2 regions of the Parashewanella sp. 2304DJ23-3 genome follow, and region 2 is predicted to be linked to the other one. Evidence: predicted binding sites of a transcription regulator. Region 2 holds the regulator's gene; the other holds the start of a gene.
The links. Region 2 encodes MetJ, which represses methionine synthesis genes. Its sites were predicted from a motif close to TAGACGTCTAGACGTCTA; they were not measured.
Positions count from the first base shown of each region.

Region 1: metH (methionine synthase) is a predicted target of MetJ. The motif match lies at 5,234-5,251, and genes of this name have one in related genera.

Region 1 is NZ_JBWQOH010000002.1:407,431-417,501, forward strand. It holds gene AC1EU2_RS07785 (adenosylcobinamide-GDP ribazoletransferase) at 1-129, opposite strand, end outside; gene cobT (nicotinate-nucleotide--dimethylbenzimidazole phosphoribosyltransferase) at 137-1,171, opposite strand; gene AC1EU2_RS07795 (FecCD family ABC transporter permease) at 1,173-2,222, opposite strand; gene AC1EU2_RS07800 (ABC transporter ATP-binding protein) at 2,219-3,037, opposite strand; gene AC1EU2_RS07805 (histidine phosphatase family protein) at 3,057-3,686, opposite strand; gene AC1EU2_RS07810 (hypothetical protein) at 3,952-5,106, opposite strand; gene metH (methionine synthase) at 5,300-9,034, shown strand; gene AC1EU2_RS07820 (glutamine synthetase family protein) at 9,363-10,071, shown strand, end outside.
Region 2 is NZ_JBWQOH010000001.1:1,096,031-1,106,101, forward strand. It holds gene AC1EU2_RS04845 (cupin domain-containing protein) at 1-321, shown strand, start outside; gene metF (methylenetetrahydrofolate reductase) at 350-1,246, opposite strand; gene metL (bifunctional aspartate kinase/homoserine dehydrogenase II) at 1,533-3,920, opposite strand; gene metB (cystathionine gamma-synthase) at 3,920-5,083, opposite strand; gene metJ (met regulon transcriptional regulator MetJ) at 5,279-5,593, shown strand; gene AC1EU2_RS04870 (SprT family zinc-dependent metalloprotease) at 5,627-6,112, shown strand; gene AC1EU2_RS04875 (endonuclease) at 6,160-6,921, shown strand; gene rsmE (16S rRNA (uracil(1498)-N(3))-methyltransferase) at 6,918-7,646, shown strand; gene gshB (glutathione synthase) at 7,667-8,617, shown strand; gene AC1EU2_RS04890 (alkaline phosphatase) at 8,620-9,912, shown strand; gene AC1EU2_RS04895 (hypothetical protein) at 9,967-10,071, opposite strand, start outside.

The DNA of each region.
Region 1 (10,071 bases), on a different contig from region 2:
ACCGAAATAACGGCTTGCTTGATTTAATTTTGTTGCATCAACTTCGACCCAAGATGGCATCGGGATCCGAGAAAAAAAGCCCAAAGCAATAAAGAATAAATCCAACTGTAGATGCCAATTCTTTTTCATTGGTGGTTTACTCGATGACATTATCGACTTGTGCCTCTTCAAAGCTCGCCATTTGATGATAAAACGCCTGTGCCGACTCTATTAGCGGTAATGCTAATACGGCACCAGTGCCCTCGCCCAAACGTAATCCTATATCTAACAAAGGAATAGCGGAAAGTTCATTCAGTAATACATCATGAGCTTGCTCTTGTGACTTGTGAGCAAAAATCATGTATTCACGACTGTTTGGTGCAATTCGATAAGCGAACAAGGCTGCAACTGTAACAATAAAACCATCAACTACGATCAGCTTACCTTGTTCGGCAACGGCCAGGATGGCACCCACCAACTGCACAATTTCATAGCCACCTAAACAAGCAAGTTGAGATAGGGGGCCATCAAGCTGCCCTTTATGTAATACTATGGCTTGCTCAATAAGCTCCACTTTTTTAGTTAAAGCTTTGGCATCGATGCCTGTACCTGAACCGACCGTTTCTTTCACCGGAAGATTAAGTAGTGCAGCCATTAAAGCCGAAGCGCTACTGGTGTTACCTATTCCCATTTCACCAAAAGCGAAGATGTTCTTACCTTGTTGAATATAAGAATGAATAAGGGCTTTAGCCTCTCTAAAACCTTGGTTAACTTGTTCAAGAGACATGGCAGAGTGCTGGTGAAACGGATATGTACCATTTCCTAGCCTTTGATTTTTTAAATTAGGAACATCATTAAGCTCGATTCTTAATCCACAATCTACGACCTGAAGTGGGTACTGATGCTGCTTACAAAATACATTAATCGCTGCGCCACCAGCTGCAAAATTCATCACCATTTGTTGAGTGACCGCACTCGGTGCGATAGAAACACCAAAGTCGGCGATACCATGTTCAGCAGCAAAAATAATAACTTGAGGGTTTAGCTTTTTAGCTTGCTTCCCTAATACTCTGACCAATTGAAAAGCTGTGTTTTCAAGCTGCCCGAGCGCTCCGAGTGGCTTCGTTTTATGATCTATTTGATGCTGAATAAGCGAATCGTTATCCGCAGATGGCTTAGAAATATTGTACAATTTAAGACCTTTTTTGCCTTGAAAGCAGAAAAATAAAAAACACACTACCAATAGCGGCAGTAATTATTCCCACGGGTAATTCTTGGTTAGCGAGTAAAGTTCGAGCCAAAACATCCACCCAAACCATAAAGCACGCCCCTAAAAGAGCGGTTAAAAACAGTGGCGATTGATTTGGGAAAAGCATTCTTACTGTGTGCGGGATCATTAACCCAACAAAACCAATACCACCACAAGCCGCAACTAACGTGGCGGTGAGTAAACTGCATACAAGTAAAATGCCTAGCCTGACTTTAGCGACATTGATTCCAAGCGTATGTGCAGTCTCATCCCCTAACTGCAGAGCCGCCGTTAAACGTCTGAATAGCCATAGGCAAATAAAACACAACGCAACGATAATAAATGGCATTGTCAGGTTATCCCAAGAGGCTTTTGTAAAGCTCCCTAAGCTCCAAAATAGCACAGCTGCCGCAGCACGAGGATCTGCAAAATACAACATCAAACTGCTTAGTGCACCAAACATGAATGATACCGCCACACCAGCCAACAACATTCTTTCAGCTTGCTGCGCTATCCCTCTACCAGAGAGCGCAATCACAATCATCACTGATAAACTAGCACCAATAAAGGCTGCCATTGAAAGCCCCATGTGACCAAAACTACTTAATACAGCAACTTGACTGCTAAATAAGGTCAAATATGAAATGGCGCCAAGTGAAGCGCCTGAGCTGATACCAAATAAAAATGGATCAGCTAGTGGGTTCCTTAATACAGTTTGTAATGCATGTCCTGCAATCGCTAATCCGCTACCTGCCAATACTGCTAATAAGACTCTGGGCAATCGTAATTCGATGATGATCCGATCAATGATGCTAACTTGATGACTGCTATTAAAGGCATTTACTAAAGCATTAAGCGCTTGAGAAAACGAGACATCAGCCGCACCAAACCCCAAAGAGAAAACAATACTCACCAATAACAAAATAGAACTAATGAACAAAGGGGTGCGGGCCGTTGACACCTTAGTCACTGAGGAAGTGGTTGTTGAAGTCATGACACTCCCTCGACATAAACTTGAACACTTTCCTTTGGTGTGTACCCATAAAAGTATTGGATCAGTGGGCGTCCATTTTGAGGGTGTTCAGTCACTTCACTACACACACCAAACACGTCTGCAATTCTTTTTTCAGTTAACACCTGTTTAGGAGTTCCAAATGCAGAGACTTGTCCGCTTTCTAACATCAACAAATTATCACACAAGCTGCTAGCGAGATTAAGATCATGAATCGAAGCCATTACTGTGATATTTAGGCTTTTTACTAGCTCTAAGAGCTGGATTTGATAACGGATATCGAGGTGATTAGTTGGTTCATCTAAAATCAATAATTTGGGTTGTTGTACGATCGCTCGGGCAATTAAAGCTCTCTGCTTTTCACCGCCAGATAATGATTTAAAATTCTGCTTTGCTTTATGGCTTAACTCAACTTTGGCTAGCGCAGAACTCACTTTTTGATGGTCCTCTGCGGTAGTCATTGATAATAAAGACTTATGCGGAGTGAGCCCTAGCATCACCAATTGTTCAGTTGTGATATCCAAAAAACTCGGGGTATCTTGTTGCACCACTGCGACATACTTAGCAATTTCATTAGCAGAATACTCAGCGAATGGTTTTCCAAAAAGTTGAATTAAGCCGTTATCAGCTTTGATAAATCCGTAAAGACAGCGCAATAAACTCGATTTACCAGAGCCATTTGGCCCAATTAAGCCAAGCATCTGTTTTTCAGCAAGCTCAAAGCCGACATCAGACAATATCTGATTACCATCAATCGACCAATTAAGATTACTGACGCTAAGTGCGGTGTTATTCAATGTGGCTATCTAACTAGAATTAATGTGATTTTGGCCATTGTAACCTTAAATGGCGTCGACCGTGATCATCTTCAATCACATTGATTTCAACAACGGCGGCATAAGGTAAATCAAACTCTCGAAATAGGCTGTGCCCTTTACCTAAACTAAGCGCTAATGCGATGGCCTGACGAATAACACCTGCGTGAGTGATCACCAATGCAGTAGGATGCTTTTCTTCATCAACAGCTTCGGTATTGGCAAGTAAATCATCAATGATTTGGGTGATTGCACCTGTTACTCTCATTTCGAAGACTTCCATCGGCTCACCATTTGGTGGTGGTGTTTTCCAAGGATCATCCCAGAATGCAGAAAAGGCTTCAGGCTCTTGCTCAAAAATGTTTTTGAACTCTTTACCGTCCCAATCACCAAAATCGAATTCAGCCAGTGATGGCATCACAATGCCATTGTTATCGTATTTCTCAGCAAAGTAAAAACAGCGCTTTAAGGGAGAGGTATATACTGAAAGCGTATTTACATCAAAGCGAGAAACGGCATCCCACATTTGTTGTTCACCTTCCTTAGATAAAAGAACATTGGTCAATCCCCGAAGGATTTGGCCACCTTCACATTCACCGTGACGTAAGAAAATCAACTTTGCGTTTTTCATCAACCTACCAAAAATAGTATTCAAAGGTATTTCAAATTATAGGCATCTAAACATTTATAGTATCAACAATCCAAATTAATTTTATTATCTACCTAAAACGAAATTACCGACTATTATCTAGAAATTAACTTTGTGAATTAACCAAACGAAAACTTGAAAAGAAAGTGTTGAGCCAAAATAAACCACTGACGAATCTGCTCCTCAAAAATATAGGCAGTATTCAATCTAGTGAAAAATCTAATACTAATTTTGAATTTACAGGTATTCAGCTTTCACTGTGAATTTTTTGCTCTACCATATTTATCAATGTTAAAACTGATTGATCCATTTCAGATCGCATTCTTTGAAAATTATTGAGTGACTCGGATTCGTGCACACCATGTGCCAAGTCAACAAATTTGACATGTAAGATGGCTTCTCCTTGCTCATTTTTAGCTGGAATTAATAGTAAACTCGAATCAACGCCAGCGATAGACTGGTTTAATAATACACTTTTTAATTCTTCCAGCTCATTTTTAAAACTTTTTAGCTGGTCAACACTTAACTTTTTTAATTCTCTTTCTATTATTCTCTGAGTGTTACGGAAATTTGAAAGTCGAGATAAACTTTTTTGAGAATTATTTGAATAAACGAATGGGACACTAGAAAGGTTATAAGCCATATCTTTTACTTTGAGAACCACTTTATTTACTTTAGGGTGACCATGTAGTTTCTTTTCTTCCTTATTATACCTTAAACTTTTACTTGCAAATTTTAGGTCAATAATTTGGCCTCTAGAACTTTCATTTGCATATTGTTTACGAACATCTCTCATTATTATTTTTATGCCCCTAGATTTACTTAAAAATTGAGACATACTCTTTACACTCTCTAACGACTTTAGTTCTGGTAATAAATCATTACCATTTTCGTCTAATATGGCGAGAAGCTCAGGCATAAAGTGATATAGTGAAGGTTGCTTACCTTCGCTATCAAGAAGAGCTCGAACATACATCACAGCTTCGTTGTTATTTTGAATAGATTTAGCAATGCAATCTATAACATTTCCAAAAGAATCTATGTGACATGCGTTAAGTTGGTAACTTTGCCCAGCATGTTGATGATTACACGCCTGTCCAACTTGTATTCTGCCAGTCGCACACTGATGAGGAGCAATGACAGCCATACTTAATCGCTGTTGAATATAACTTTTTAAAACCTCAGCACTCCCGCCACTATGAGTAAAAGTTAAGCACCCCATAAATCTCGAGAATGCTGACGACCGGTTACAATATGCTACTTTCCCATCAATAACTTTAACTTTGTAACTTCTTACCCAACCATGCCTACCAACTACTGAAAAATTAAAATCTCCAGTAGTTACTCTCTCGTTGACGAGTATATCTATTTGAGCTCTGGTTTCTGCCGAAATTACTGCCATACATAACTTAAAAGGTTTCAATACTAATTTTTATTTTAGTAAAAAACATCCACTTACAACATGACTATTAATTTAATTTTCTATTATTTTTTATTAATCTGTTTTTGATTTAATGATCAAGCAAGCATGGACATCTAGATGTCCGTAGTGTAATTTAAAAACAATTCAATGTTTAAGTTTGGTATTGCAACACATGGTTTCAAATTCACAACAGGCTGCTCAATTACATCAACAACTCAAAGATGATCTACAGGATAGAATTCTGCTGCTTGATGGTGCAATGGGAACCATGATCCAACAATATCAACTTGAAGAAGAAGACTATCGAGGTGCTCGCTTCAGTAATTGGTCTTGCCCTGTTAAAGGCAACAATGACTTATTGGTGCTTACACAGCCTGAAATTATTAAACAAATCCATATCGATTATTTGAATGCTGGCGCAGATATTATTGAAACCAACACCTTTAATGCTACCAGCATTGCCATGGCTGACTATAAAATGGAGTCATTGGTTTATGAAATTAACCAAGTTGCCGCCCAATTAGCAAAACAAGCCTGTGAGCAAGTTGAACAGCAAACAGCGATAAAGCGTTACGTTGCTGGTGTGTTAGGACCGACTAACCGTACTTGTTCAATCAGTCCAGATGTTAATGACCCAAGTTACCGTAATGTTCATTTTGATGAACTTGTTGAGTCTTACATTGAAGCCACCAACGGTTTGATTGATGGTGGCTGTGATATTTTATTAGTTGAAACCATCTTCGACACTCTTAATGCTAAAGCCGCCTTATTTGCCATTGATAAAGTGTTGACGGAACGATATTCAAGCCACCCAGAGCAACGTTTGCCAGTGATGATTTCAGGAACGATCACCGATGCGTCAGGCAGAACCTTAACCGGGCAGACTACAGAAGCATTTTATAATTCTCTTAGGCATATCAAGCCGATATCAATTGGCCTTAACTGTGCACTTGGGCCAAAAGAACTTGAGCCTTACCTTCAAGAATTAGCCCGAATTTGCGAATGTTATGTTTCGGTTCACCCTAATGCAGGCTTACCGAATGAATTTGGTGGCTATGATGAAACACCTGAGCAAATGGCTGAGATTATCGAGCAATGGGCACAAAGTGGTTATCTCAATATTGTCGGTGGTTGTTGTGGTACAACGCCTGATCATATCGCTGCATTTCAGACGGCTATAAGCTCGTATTCGCCAAGAATACGACCTAACTTAGCACCTGATTGCCGATTATCAGGACTCGAAGCAGTCACGATTAAGCCCGAATCGCTGTTCGTCAATGTCGGTGAGCGTACCAACGTAACAGGTTCAGCTCGCTTTTTACGTCTGATAAAAGAAGAAGAATACGAAACTGCGCTGGATGTAGCCCGAGATCAAGTTGAAAACGGGGCTCAGATCATTGACATCAACATGGATGAAGGGATGCTGGATGGCGTTTTTGCCATGCAAAAATTCCTAAACTTAATTGCTTCTGAGCCTGATATCAGCAAAGTTCCAATCATGGTTGATTCCTCAAAATGGGAAGTACTGGAAGCCGGACTTAAATGTATTCAAGGTAAAGGTGTCGTCAATTCGATTTCGTTAAAAGAAGGTGAAGCCGCCTTCATTGAGCACGCTCAGTTGGTCAAACGTTACGGTGCGGCTGTAATCGTAATGGCATTTGACGAACAAGGACAGGCTGATACTAAAGCTAGAAAAGTAGAAATCTGCCAGCGGGCTTATGATGTGTTAGTCAATAAAGTCGGTTTCGCTGCTGAAGATATTATTTTTGACCCTAACATTTTCGCTATCGCAACTGGTATCGAAGAACACGATAACTATGCGGTTGATTTTATTGAGGCGACTAGAGAAATTAAACAAACTTGCCCATATGCGATGATCTCAGGTGGTGTTTCCAATGTTTCATTTTCTTTCCGAGGTAATAACCCTGTTCGTGAAGCAATTCATGCCGTATTTCTTTACCACGCCATTAATGCTGGCATGGATATGGGAATCGTTAATGCTGGTCAATTAGCGATTTACGATGATATCGACTCTGCACTAAAAGAGCATGTTGAGCGAATCGTTTTAAATCAGCCTTGCCCGAATCCAGAAAGCACCAATACCGAACTGTTACTCGAAGTCGCAGAAAAATATCGTGGCACAAAAAGTTCAGATGCGGATCACGCAAAAGCTGAGTGGAGAAGCTTACCCGTCAACGAACGTTTGGCACACTCATTAGTGAAAGGCATTACTGAATACATTGACGAAGATACCGAAGAGGCACGCATAAATGCCGACATACCACTAGAGGTGATAGAGGGTCCTCTTATGGATGGAATGAACATCGTCGGTGATTTATTCGGTAGCGGTAAAATGTTCCTGCCCCAAGTCGTAAAATCCGCAAGAGTTATGAAAAAAGCGGTCGCATACCTTAACCCTTATATTGAAGCGGGGAAAGTAGAAGGAAAGTCCAATGGTAAAATATTGATGCTCACCGTTAAAGGTGACGTGCATGATATTGGTAAAAATATCGTAGGTGTCGTATTAGCCTGTAATGGCTATGAAGTTATCGATTTAGGGGTAATGGTACCCGTTGAAAAAATTATCAACGTTGCGATAGAAGAAAACGTCGACATCATTGGTATGTCAGGCTTAATCACTCCAAGCCTTGATGAGATGGTTCATAACGTTAAAGCATTTGAAAAAGCGGGTTTGACCATTCCAGCCATCATTGGTGGTGCGACAACATCAAAAATTCATACAGCAGTTAAAATTGCTCCAAACTACCCTTTTGGTGCCATTTACATCACCGATGCATCTCGCGCTGTGCCTATGGTCAGTAAATTGATTAAAGATGCTTCTCGCCAAAACGAAATAGATACGATTTATCAAGAATACGACCAATTAAGAATAAAACGTTTATCGCAAGGCAAACGCAAATCCATTGTGTCCATCAAGCAAGCCAGAGCCAACAAAACTGAAATCGACTGGGAAAGCTATCAACCCACTAAGCCGAAAAAACTCGGTATCACCGTATTCGATGATTACCCATTAAACGACCTTATTGAGCGTATCGACTGGACACCTTTTTTTAGAAGTTGGGAGCTACATGGGCATTACCCTCGTATTTTGGATGATAAAGTGGTCGGTGAAGAGGCCAGAAAACTCTACGCCGATGCTCAAACAATGCTAAAACAAATCATCGATGAAAAATGGCTAACAGCAAAAGCGGTGATCGGATTATTTCCAGCCAACACTGTAAATCACGATGATATCGAGTTATATCATGATGACACTCGAAATCAGGTGTTGAAAACCTGCCATCACCTACGGATGCAAATTGAAAGATTAGGGAATCACAACTTCTGTTTGGCCGATTTTATTGCCCCTAAAGAAAGCCGAGTTGAAGACTATATGGGTGGATTTGCCGTAACAGCAGGTCATGGTATTGATGAATATGTTGACCGCTTTGAAGCTGATCACGACGATTATAGCGCTATTATGCTCAAGTGCTTAGCCGATCGCTTAGCGGAAGCGTTCGCAGAGAGAATGCATGAACGTGTACGCAAAGAGTTTTGGGGTTATGTCAGTAACGAAACCTTAAATAATGAAGCATTGATAAAAGAAAAGTATCAAGGTATTCGCCCAGCTCCAGGTTACCCCGCTTGTCCCGACCACACTGAAAAAGCCACACTATGGGAATTACTCAAACCAGATGAAACCATTGGACTAAATATAACTGAGAACTTCGCCATGTATCCTACTGCTGCCGTAAGTGGCTGGTATTTTTCACACCCTAAATCTCGATATTTTGGGGTGACAAATATCGGAAAGGATCAAGTTGAAAGTTATGCTACTCGCAAAGGAATGAGCATTGAAGAAGTTGAAAAGTGGTTAGCGCCTGTTTTGGATTATGATGTTGATTGAAAAACCAAACTTCGAATCTTGTAACTACGAACTTTGATGAAGGGTTTTCAGTAAAAAAGAAAGTGAAGCTATCAAACAGATAGTAATTTTGACCAAACAGCTTTATCCAAACAAATTCTTAACTCACTGTTATAACCAATGAGCACTTTATATTTCAAATATCTCTTAAACCAGTAGCCAAATCCACGTTAAATTCGAGAGCTGGCTATTCCGTGTCTATACTCATTTGTACCAAGCAAATTTATTCTTCATTGGCCTAAGTTTCCTAAAGTCCTATTGAGCCGAAATTGAAGCCATTTCTTCTGTTAACACCGACGGAGTGATGATTATGCTATATCCAAGAGAAGTTAAATCTATTTCTGATGCTAAAAAAATTGTTGATGCTCGGGGCTTATCCCACGTAAAAGTCGGCTTTTTTGATATGGACGGAAACATGCTCGGCAAGTACATGAGCAAAAAGAAATTCTTCTCATCACTCGATAAAGGCTTTGATTTTTGTGATGTTGCGTTAGGTTGGGACTGTAAGAATCAATTATACGATAACACTCATTTTACTGGCTGGCATACAGGGTACCCTGATGCAAAAATGCGTATCATTCCAGAATCTTGCAGAGAACTCCCCGATGAGAACGGCACGTTACTTTTTGTATGTGAGTTTACTAAAAAAGCTCAAAGTATTTGCCCTAGATCAGTTTTGCAACGGGTTATTCATTTTGCCACTGAACAAGGTTTTCATGTCAACGCAGGCTTTGAATATGAATTCTTTATGTTTCAAGAAACACCCGAATCCATCCGAGAAAAAGGCTTCAAGAATTTAAAAACACTCTCACCTGATTGGTGTGGTTACTCTGTGCTCAGGAACTCCACTCATTCGGATTTATATCATCAAATCTTATCGCTCGCTGAAGATATGGACTTTCCAATAGAAAGTCTTCATGAAGAGGCTGGGCCTGGTGTGATTGAAGCTGCGATTTCAGTTGATAATGCAGAAAATGCCGCTGATAAGGCTGCACTCTTCAAAACATTCATGAAAGTGC
Region 2 (10,071 bases):
GTTTTATCTTTTCAGGCCTCAGCCCACTCAAATTGCCAAACTCATCGACACACTTTCTTCGAACAGCAAGATGTAAAGTCTTGGAAGACGACACTCTGTGAAAGTGGCCACCTCGAATATCACACCCATCAAACTGCTCGAGTGATTATTCCCAAACAAGATGGAACGATAAAAATCCATTATCAAGATGGAACTTCAAAGATTATCCCTTTAAAGAAAGATATTCCCAGTTATCTCCCAAAATCAGAAGGGTTGAAGCCGCATCAAGACATAAACCTAAGTGGTCATGATATAGACCTATTAGTTGTTGAGATCAAATAATGATGATGCTGAACCCTTTATTAAATAATTAAGCCACTTTCTGCGGACGAATGCCCAGAGTATGACAAATAGCGTATGTGAGTTCTGGGCGATTCAGTGTATAAAAATGAAAGTCTTTAACCCCTTCTCGAGCCAATACTTTCACCATATCAATAGCGATGTTTGCTCCGACTAATTGCCTTGTTTCAGGGTCATTATCTAAACCCGAAAATTGATGATGTAGCCAATCAGGGATTGAAACATTGGTGATGCCTGCAAATTTTTTCAATTGCTGAAAATTCGTTACTGGCAATATCCCCGGTACAATTTCAACTTCTATTCCAGCCGCAGCGCAACGATCTCTGAATCTAAGATACGTTTCAATATCAAAGAAAAATTGAGTAATCGCTCGTGAAGCACCAGCTTCAACTTTCCGCTTTAGGTTGACCAAATCCGATTGGGCATTCAAAGCATCAGGGTGGACTTCAGGGTAAGCAGCCACAGATATATCAAAATCGGCTACAGAGCGCAGTAGAGCCACTAAATCAGAAGCATAACGCTGTGGATTCTCGTACCCCTCAGGTATATCTCCCCTCAATGCGACAATATGGTCAATGCCAGAATTCCAGTATTGCTTGGCTAATTCTCTTAATTCACAGTCATCGGCATCAATCAATGTTAAGTGCGGAGCTGCAACTAAGCTCGTCTCATTCTGGATACGTTCAATCACATTGTGGGTTCTATCTCGCACGCCACTCAATGCTCCATACGTTACTGAAACAAATTTTGGGTCCAAAGGTGATAAACGCAGAATAGACTTCCAAAGCATTTGCTCCATCTCTGAGTTTGCTGGAGGAAAAAACTCAAACGACACATTGATGTCACCATTATGCTCAGCAAGATTTTGATTGAGCAACGATGAGTGTTGTGCATGATGGAATGCCATAATCTACCCTATGTTAAAGTTAAATGGACGTTTAGACGTCTAAATAGAAATATGACGGAGAATATTGATGATGTCAAGGTTATTTTTTAAACGTTTATTCAATTAGTGTTTCTGATAATTCATAAAAGAAAATAGACCATTATCAAAAATGGGTACGAAAAAGCATAAGGAAGGTGCAACCATTGGAGAATAATCAATAGGGAAAAATAACGCTTTGTAGGAAAACTTGAGCAGCTGTATAAAATAGAGGCCTACTCTAATCAGCCTCTACTGGTTCTTTATACAATCAATCTAGCATTAAGTCTCGGCAAATTTGTACGAGATCGGTCTGAATGGCAGCAGCAGTCACCTCTCGACCAGCACCGGGCCCTCTGATGATCAGTGGCGTACCTTTGTAAAATTCACTTTCAATGACAAAGATATTATCGCCAGGCGTTAGGTTTGCATAAGGGTGTGTGTTATCAACTCTTTCTAAAGCCACCTTTGCGTTAACTGAGTTATTATTGAGCTCAATCTTGGCAATATAACGCAATACCTTTTGTTGGCTCTGAGCTGCAGCCCATTGACCTTTGATCGATCCATCGATTTCATCAATACGCTCAAGAAACTCTTGTTTAGAGACGTGCACGAGATGTGCTGGGACCAATGATTCCAGCTCAATATCACTGAGCTCTAGATTCATTCCTAATTCTCGAGCCAAAATTAACAACTTTCGCTGCATATCTCTGCCGGAAAGATCATCTCTAGGATCTGGCTCTGTAATGCCTTGTGACTTGGCTTTTAATACGAGTGATGAAAAAGGCTCACTGTCGTCATAATGCTCAAACAGCCAACACAGAGTGCCTGAGAATATGCCTCCTACACTATGAATATCGTCACCACCATTTTTGAGCTCAGCCAATGTCGTCTGAATTGGTAGCCCTGCACCACAGCTCGCATTATAACGCCAAAACAGACGTCGACTTTGCAACTGATATTTCAGCTCTTTATAAAACGTAAGTGGACCTGAACCCGCCAACTTATTTGCACTCACAAGGTGAATGCCACGCTGTAAAAACTCTGAATATTTTAAAGTTAAGCTGGCACTGGCGGTAATGTCCAAAACGATAAGTTCATCGTAAGTTAACGCATCTAATTGAGTTAAGAGTTCATCATATCGCCAAGGCTGTCCATGCTGATTTAAGTTATGCTCCCAATTTGACAAATCAATGGCGCTATCTGAAACCAAACAATGATTCGTTGATACCAAACCTGCAATATCTAACTTAATTTTAAGTTGTTTTTCGAGCTTTAAAAAACGAGTCTTAAACAGTTTCGTCCAAGTTTTACCGATATTGCCTAAGCCAAATACCACAACACCGAAACGTTTCTTAGCTGCAGTACAGCGTCGATGAACTTTAAAAGATAAACTATCAACTTCAGCTTTAGGTACTAGCGCAACCAAACTGTTCGAATCTTGAAAAATTGGCTTTGAATGCCGAGTTAATAACCTCGAAAAACCATGGCGATGCTCCAACGAGTCTTGACTCACTAATGCGACTAATCCAAACCTTGACGTCACACTAACCTGAGTATTTTCACTACAAAGTGGTTCTAACAACGTTAATAACTTCGCTTTATTCTCCGTCGTAGTTGCCAGCTCAAACTTATTATTGGTATGAATCCACCAGGCAAGTGGGCTAACCCCATGCTGCTCCAACATCAAATGAATACTTTTAGGCTCTAAATCACTTTGTAATTGGAGTAATTCAACTTGTGGCAGACTGGTGATCACTGGCTCACATGCAGCGGCACTGTCAGGTTCAATTTGAGTGTATTGAGTATGCGATGCAAAACTTGATCGAACAGCCAACCGAGCATTACTACCAAAAAGCGGTTGCAGTGTTCGACTGTGAAGCACAGGGGAACCTAATTTAGCAAGCCGATCAGCTTCACTTAAAGACAAAGACGCTAATAATTTGGCATCCGTAATTTTATTGGGGTCAGCATTAAACACCCCTTCCACATCGGTCCAAATGGTAATTTGTTCAACATCAGCATAGCTGGCTAATAAGCTCGCACTGTAATCTGAGCCATTGCGACCTAACAGCAGAGTATTACCTTCAGCGTCACCACAAATAAAACCAGTAAAAATTAATCTTGTTGCAGGGTTAAGCTCAATAACTTGTTGAACATTGAATCTGGATTCATCGGTTTTTACTCGGGCAACAACATCGTTTTCAGCGAGCAGAACTTTACGACTATCAATGGCTTTAGAGGCAACATCATTTTGTTTTAAATAAGCGGCTAACAATCTTGCAGACCAGACTTCACCAAACGCAACAAGCTGATTTTTATCGTATTCTGTTAACTGTTCTTGTGACAGCAAGCTCGATAGCTCCATACCGTCGGTCGCCAAACGCTCACGAAATAATTGAGCATTATTGTTATCCAATAAATCTTCAGCTAGGTGTTGTTGATATTCAATCAGCTCCTGTAATGATTGCAGCCATAAACGGCGACTGTGCTGAAACTCTAATAACTGATAAAGCTTGTTGGTTGATTTACCCGCTGCAGATACAACCACCATATCATTGGCATTTCCTTGTGTGAGCAAAATATGCGCTACACGTCGGTAACCGTCAGCATCTGCTAAACTTGAACCGCCAAATTTATGTAAGTGACTAATCGTCATTAATCCTTGTCTCCGAGTAAAACTGTATCTAAAGCTTGTTTCAAATCAGTAGCTAAATCGTCACCATCTTCGACGCCAATCGATAAACGGATCAAAGTCGGCTTAATGCCCGCCTTCACTTGTGCATCATTATCCATAGAACGATGAGTCATTAACGCAGGAACACAAACTAGACTCTCTACACCACCTAAGCTTTCAGCAAGCGAGAACAATTGTAAACGATGTACGAATTGAATTAGAGCATTATGATCGCCTTTTAATTCAAAACTTACCATGCCACCAAAGCCACTCTGTTGTTTTTTGGCGATTTCATGACCATTGTGGTTTTCAAGCCCAGGATAATAGAGTTGTGAAACAGCATGATGTTCACTCAGTATGTTAACAACTTTCTTTGCATTTTGTTCGTGCTGTTTTATACGAAGCGGTAACGTTCTCACGCCTCTTAGTGTTTGGTATGCGTCAAAAGCACCACCTGTCAGCCCTAATGTATTTCCCCACCAGCATAGGGTTTCACTAAGATCATCCGTCTTAGCTATCACGGCTCCACCAACAACATCACTGTGACCATTAATATATTTAGTGGTGGAATGAACAATGATGTCAGCCCCTAAACATAATGGCTGCTGTAGAAGAGGCGACAAAAACGTATTATCAACCACAAGTAATGTATGACTTCCTTTGATCATATTAGCAACCTTTTGAATATCAACAATCCGAAGTAATGGGTTACTTGGCGTTTCAAGCCACACCATTTTGGGTTGCTTAGCTACCGCAGACTGTATTTGTTCGTCTTGGGTTTGGTCGATAATTTCGAGCTTAAAACAGCCCTTATCAGCAAACGCTTTAAATAAACGTAAGCTTCCTCCATAGCTGTCATGAGGAACGATCAGCAAGTCGTGCGGTTTGAGTAATTGCAGCACCAGAGTGATGGCGGACATTCCGGTATTGGTGATGATAGCGCCAGCCCCTTTTTCAAGCTTAGCGAGAGTATCAGCAAGTAACGTTCTGGTTGGGTTACCACTTCGGCTGTAATCAAACTCCCTTGGAGATAACCCACCATCAAAACAATAATTCGTTGATAGGTGCATTGGAGGAACAACAGAGCCATACTGAATGTCTGTTTCTAAGCCGTTTCTGACTGCTATTGTCGTTGTTGATTTCACCTGTCGCCTCAAAACCAAGGATGTCTAGACGTCTAGACTAGTTTTTATTCAACCACTGGTCAAGAAATATTAGCAGTATAGACTTCTAAAAGTTTGTCTTAACCATACAATTAGTGCAATAATTTGACTGTGAGTTTTTAGGCTTTAAAATTTGCCGACCTCGAATTATTTATTAGCATCAATACAGGTGAGTCAATGACTAAATGGAATGGAGAATATATCAGCCCTTACGCTGAGCATGGAAAAAAGAGTGAGCAAGTAAAAAAAGTCACTGTCTCAATTCCATTAAAAGTATTGAAAGTACTGACTGATGAGCGAACACGCCGACAAGTAAATAACTTGCGCCATGCGACCAACAGTGAATTACTTTGCGAAGCGTTTTTACATGCCTACACAGGCCAACCTCTACCGAACGATAACGATCTATCAAAGACTCAGCCTGACAGCATTCCTTCGGAAGCCAAAAAGCTCATGGAAGCAATGGGGATCGAATGGGAAGAGATGGAATAACCATCTCTTTCAAATTGACCTGCATTAATTACGATGAGCCAATGGCAACAACAAGCGATAGATAAAGTTGAATATTGTTATCAAATTGCCGAGCAACAATTTAAACGACCTTTCCCTCGCCCAGAAATATCCTTTAAATTGCGTGGTAGAAGCGCTGGTATGGCTCATCTTCAACTGAATAAAATTCGCTTGAATGCCAGCATGCTCGAAAGCAACCAGCAAGACTTTATTGATGAAGTCGTTCCGCATGAAATCTGTCACTTACTTTGCCATCACGTTTTTGGACGAGTAAAGCCACATGGCATCGAATGGCGCTCAATGATGCAAACGCTTTATAGCCTCAAACCTAAGACAACTCATAGCTTTGAAGTACATTCTAGACCACAAACAAAGATCGCTTATCAATGCGGTTGTGGTGTCGTTGAATTAGGCATTCGACGTCACAATAAAGTCATCCGTAGTCAAGCCCAATATCGATGTCGAATTTGTTCTAAAACTTTAAAATTGCTAAACCTCTGATAAGAGCATAAAATTTAATCACCTTAAAGTCGTTTTCGGTAGCCGTTATGCCGTCTAATAAGTTTATTACAGCTTTTGCTGTATGTGCTGTCGTAGCACTCAGTTTTACCAATCAAAGTTATGCCACTGATCGTCCAACATCATTTTCTCAAGCAAAAACACGTTTAACCAAGTTATATCCCAGCCAATTAGAACCAAAAACGTTTTATTGCGGTTGTGAGTTCAATGCAGATTCAAAAAAGTGGGATCCAGACCTAGATTCATGCGGTTATAAAGTGAGAAAGCAACAAACTCGAGCGAACCGCATCGAATGGGAGCACATTGTTGCTGCTTGGGATTTTGGTCACCAACTGGGTTGTTGGAAGACAGTCGGAGACACTTCAGCACGCGCTAATTGCACCAAAACCAGTGATGACTTTAATATAATGGCTTCTGACATGCATAACCTAGTGCCTGCCATCGGCGAAGTTAATGGTGACAGAAGTAATTACTCTTTTTCACAATGGACCTCTGAAAAACCTTCTAACCCTCAATATGGCCAGTGCGATATGATTGTCGACTTTGCAAACAGCCGTGTTCAACCACCTGAATACAGTCGAGGTGCCATTGCGAGAACATACTTGTACATGAGCGAAACATATCCTCGCTATCGTCTTTCAAGTAAACAATTAAACTTGTTCAATGCATGGAATAAAATGTATCCTGTTAAGCAATCAGAATGCATACGAGATAACGTCGTTGCAAGCATTCAAGGAAACCATAACCATTTTGTTTCGGATGCTTGTGATGCCAATAATTTTAGTAAATGAGAATACCAAGAGTTTATCAGGCCGGCAGCTTAGCTGTTGGCCAAAGTACTTTATTAGATGATGATCCTGCTGCCCATATCGGGCGAGTTTTACGAATGCACACAGGAGATAAAGTCTCCCTCTTTAACGGTGATGGTCACGACTATCTAGCCGAAATCATTGAAGCTTCGAAAAAAAATGTTTCAGTCCGCATCATAGAAGCGACGGAAAACCCAACTGAATCTCCATTAAAGTTGCACCTAGGGCAAGTAATTTCTCGCGGTGACCGCATGGATTTTACATTGCAAAAATCGGTAGAACTTGGCGTTACCACTATCACTCCCCTGTTTTCAGAACGATGCGGTGTCAAACTCACTGGCGATCGCTTAGCGAAAAAACAACAACAATGGCAAAAAATAGTGCAGAGTGCTTGCGAGCAATCAGGCCGAAGTGTCGTACCTGAAGTTCGTCCAGCCATATCACTTGAAGCTTGGTGTGCCGAAGAGTCAGATGCATTAAAATTGAACCTTCACCCAAGAGCCAACCACGGTATCAATGGCTTAACACTTGAAAATAATAGAGTACGTCTTCTTATTGGTCCTGAGGGTGGTTTATCCAAAGAAGAAATTGATATGACTGAACAATATCAATTTACCGATATTTTACTGGGCCCTCGTATTTTACGAACTGAAACAGCCGCTTTAACGGTCATAAGTGCACTACAACTCAAATTTGGCGATCTGTAAGATCTAAAGGAACTATAACAATGATTAAACTTGGCATCGTGATGGATCCCATTCAAGATATCAATATAAAGAAAGATTCAAGCTTTGCTATGTTAATGGCAGCCCAAAAACGTGGTTACCAACTGTATTACATGGAAATGCAAGATCTTGCACTCGTCGATGGTGATGCTGTGGCGAACATGAAGCCGTTAACCGTAACAGATAACGCTGAATCATGGTTTGAACTTGGTGAGCCACAAAATAATGCGATGGCAGATCTTGATGTTATTTTGATGCGTAAAGATCCACCATTTGATACCGAATTCATCTATGCCACTTACATGTTAGAGCGTGCTGAAGATAAAGGTACTTTGATTGTTAACAAGCCACAGAGTTTACGTGACGCCAACGAAAAATTATTTACAGCATGGTTTCCGGAGCATACACCAACAACACTTGTGACCCGAGACAGTCAACGTATACGTGCGTTTTACGCTGAACATGAAGACATCATTTTAAAGCCATTAGATGGTATGGGTGGCAGTTCAATCTTCCGAGTAAAACCAAACGACCCAAATCTTGGTGTCATCATTGAGACATTAACTAACCATGGACAAACCTATGCCATGGTTCAAGCATTTATTCCTGAAATTACCGAAGGTGATAAGCGCATTTTAATCGTAGATGGTGAACCCGTTCCTTACGCACTGGCTCGTATCCCACAAAACGGTGAAACTCGCGGTAACCTCGCTGCAGGTGGTAGAGCTCAACCACAACCACTGTCTGAAAGTGACTGGAATATCGCACGTTCACTTGGGCCTGAGCTAAAGAAGCGCGGACTCATTTTTGTTGGTATTGACGTTATCGGTGATAAGCTAACTGAAATTAATGTTACTAGCCCAACTTGCATAAAAGAAATTGAAGCCGCTTATGACGTAAGCATTACGGGCATGTTATTTGATTCAATAGAAACTCGGCTTAAAGAGAGATAAAGATGCTTAATCAAACCATTAAGGGACTTATGGCGATAGCATTGCTAGCGCCATTGAGTGTATTAGCCGCGAACGAAACACCTACAGAAACACCAAAGACACCAAAGAATATCATTTATATTATTGGTGATGGTATGGGGCCAGCCTATACCACGGCTTATCGTTACTACAAAGACAACCCAAATACTGAAGAAGTAGAAACCACTGTCTTTGATCGCTTACTGGTTGGTATGGCTCGCACAGCTCCAGCTAGAATGAGTGGTTATGTTACGGATTCTGCTGCCGCTGCAACTGCACTTTCTACTGGGGTAAAAACCTACAATGGTGCGATTGGTATGGATACCGATAAACGCCCAATGGAGACGCTGTTAGAGAAAGCTAAGAAAGATGGTAAAGCTATTGGTATCACGGTGACATCACAGGTAAACCATGCGACACCGGCTAGTTTTTTAAGCCATAATGAAAGTCGTAAAAACTATGAGCAAATCGCTGAAGATTACTTGGACTCTGGCGCTGATGTGATCATGGGTGGCGGTCAACGCTACTTTGATAAAAGCTTATTAGCTCAATTTAAAAAGAAAGGTTATCAAGTTTTAGAAAACTTCGACAAGCTCAATGATGTACACAGTGGTAAGGTACTTGGTTTATTCGCTGACGTTCAACTTCCTTGGGTGATTGATAACCCAAATGGTCATCAGCTGAGTAAAATGACGCAAAAGTCATTAGAGCTATTATCACAGCATAGCGATGGCTTTGTTTTACTTATTGAAGGCAGCATTATCGATTGGGCCGGACATGCCAATGATATCGCTACCACCATGGGTGAAATGGATGAATTCGCTCGCACGTTGGAAGTGGTTGAAACCTACATTCGAAAGCACCCCGATACCTTGATGGTTGCTACAGCAGATCATGACACCGGCGGTCTAACTGTAGGAGCCAACAATAAAAAATCTTGGAACCCTGACGTACTTCATAAGATCAAAGCCAGCCCAATGACCATTGCTAGACAATTGATCTCTCAAAAGCAGTGGAAAACAGGTTTTGCGAAGCTCATTGGTTTTGAACCTAAAAAGGATGAATGGAAAGCGCTATCTAAAGCTCATACTCAAGATGAACAACACTTCGCAATGGCCATCATTGATCTTGTAAATAAACGCAGTAACACTGGCTGGACAACAGATGATCACACTGCTGTTGATGTTCAAGTCTTTGCAAAAGGTCCTGCATCACAATTGTTTGTAGGCTCACAAGATAATACTGAAATCGCTGACACACTTTCATCTTTACTATGAACCTTATATCACCACTCAATTTTGCGAGTGGTGATATTCTTCAACCGATACGCATTAAGGTATTTCAGCCTCAGTAACGCTGATGATTTCTTCCCGATTAAGCGTGACTTTAAATCTCCGGTACACCTTTTTAGAATGGTGATGCTTTTCGACCATAAT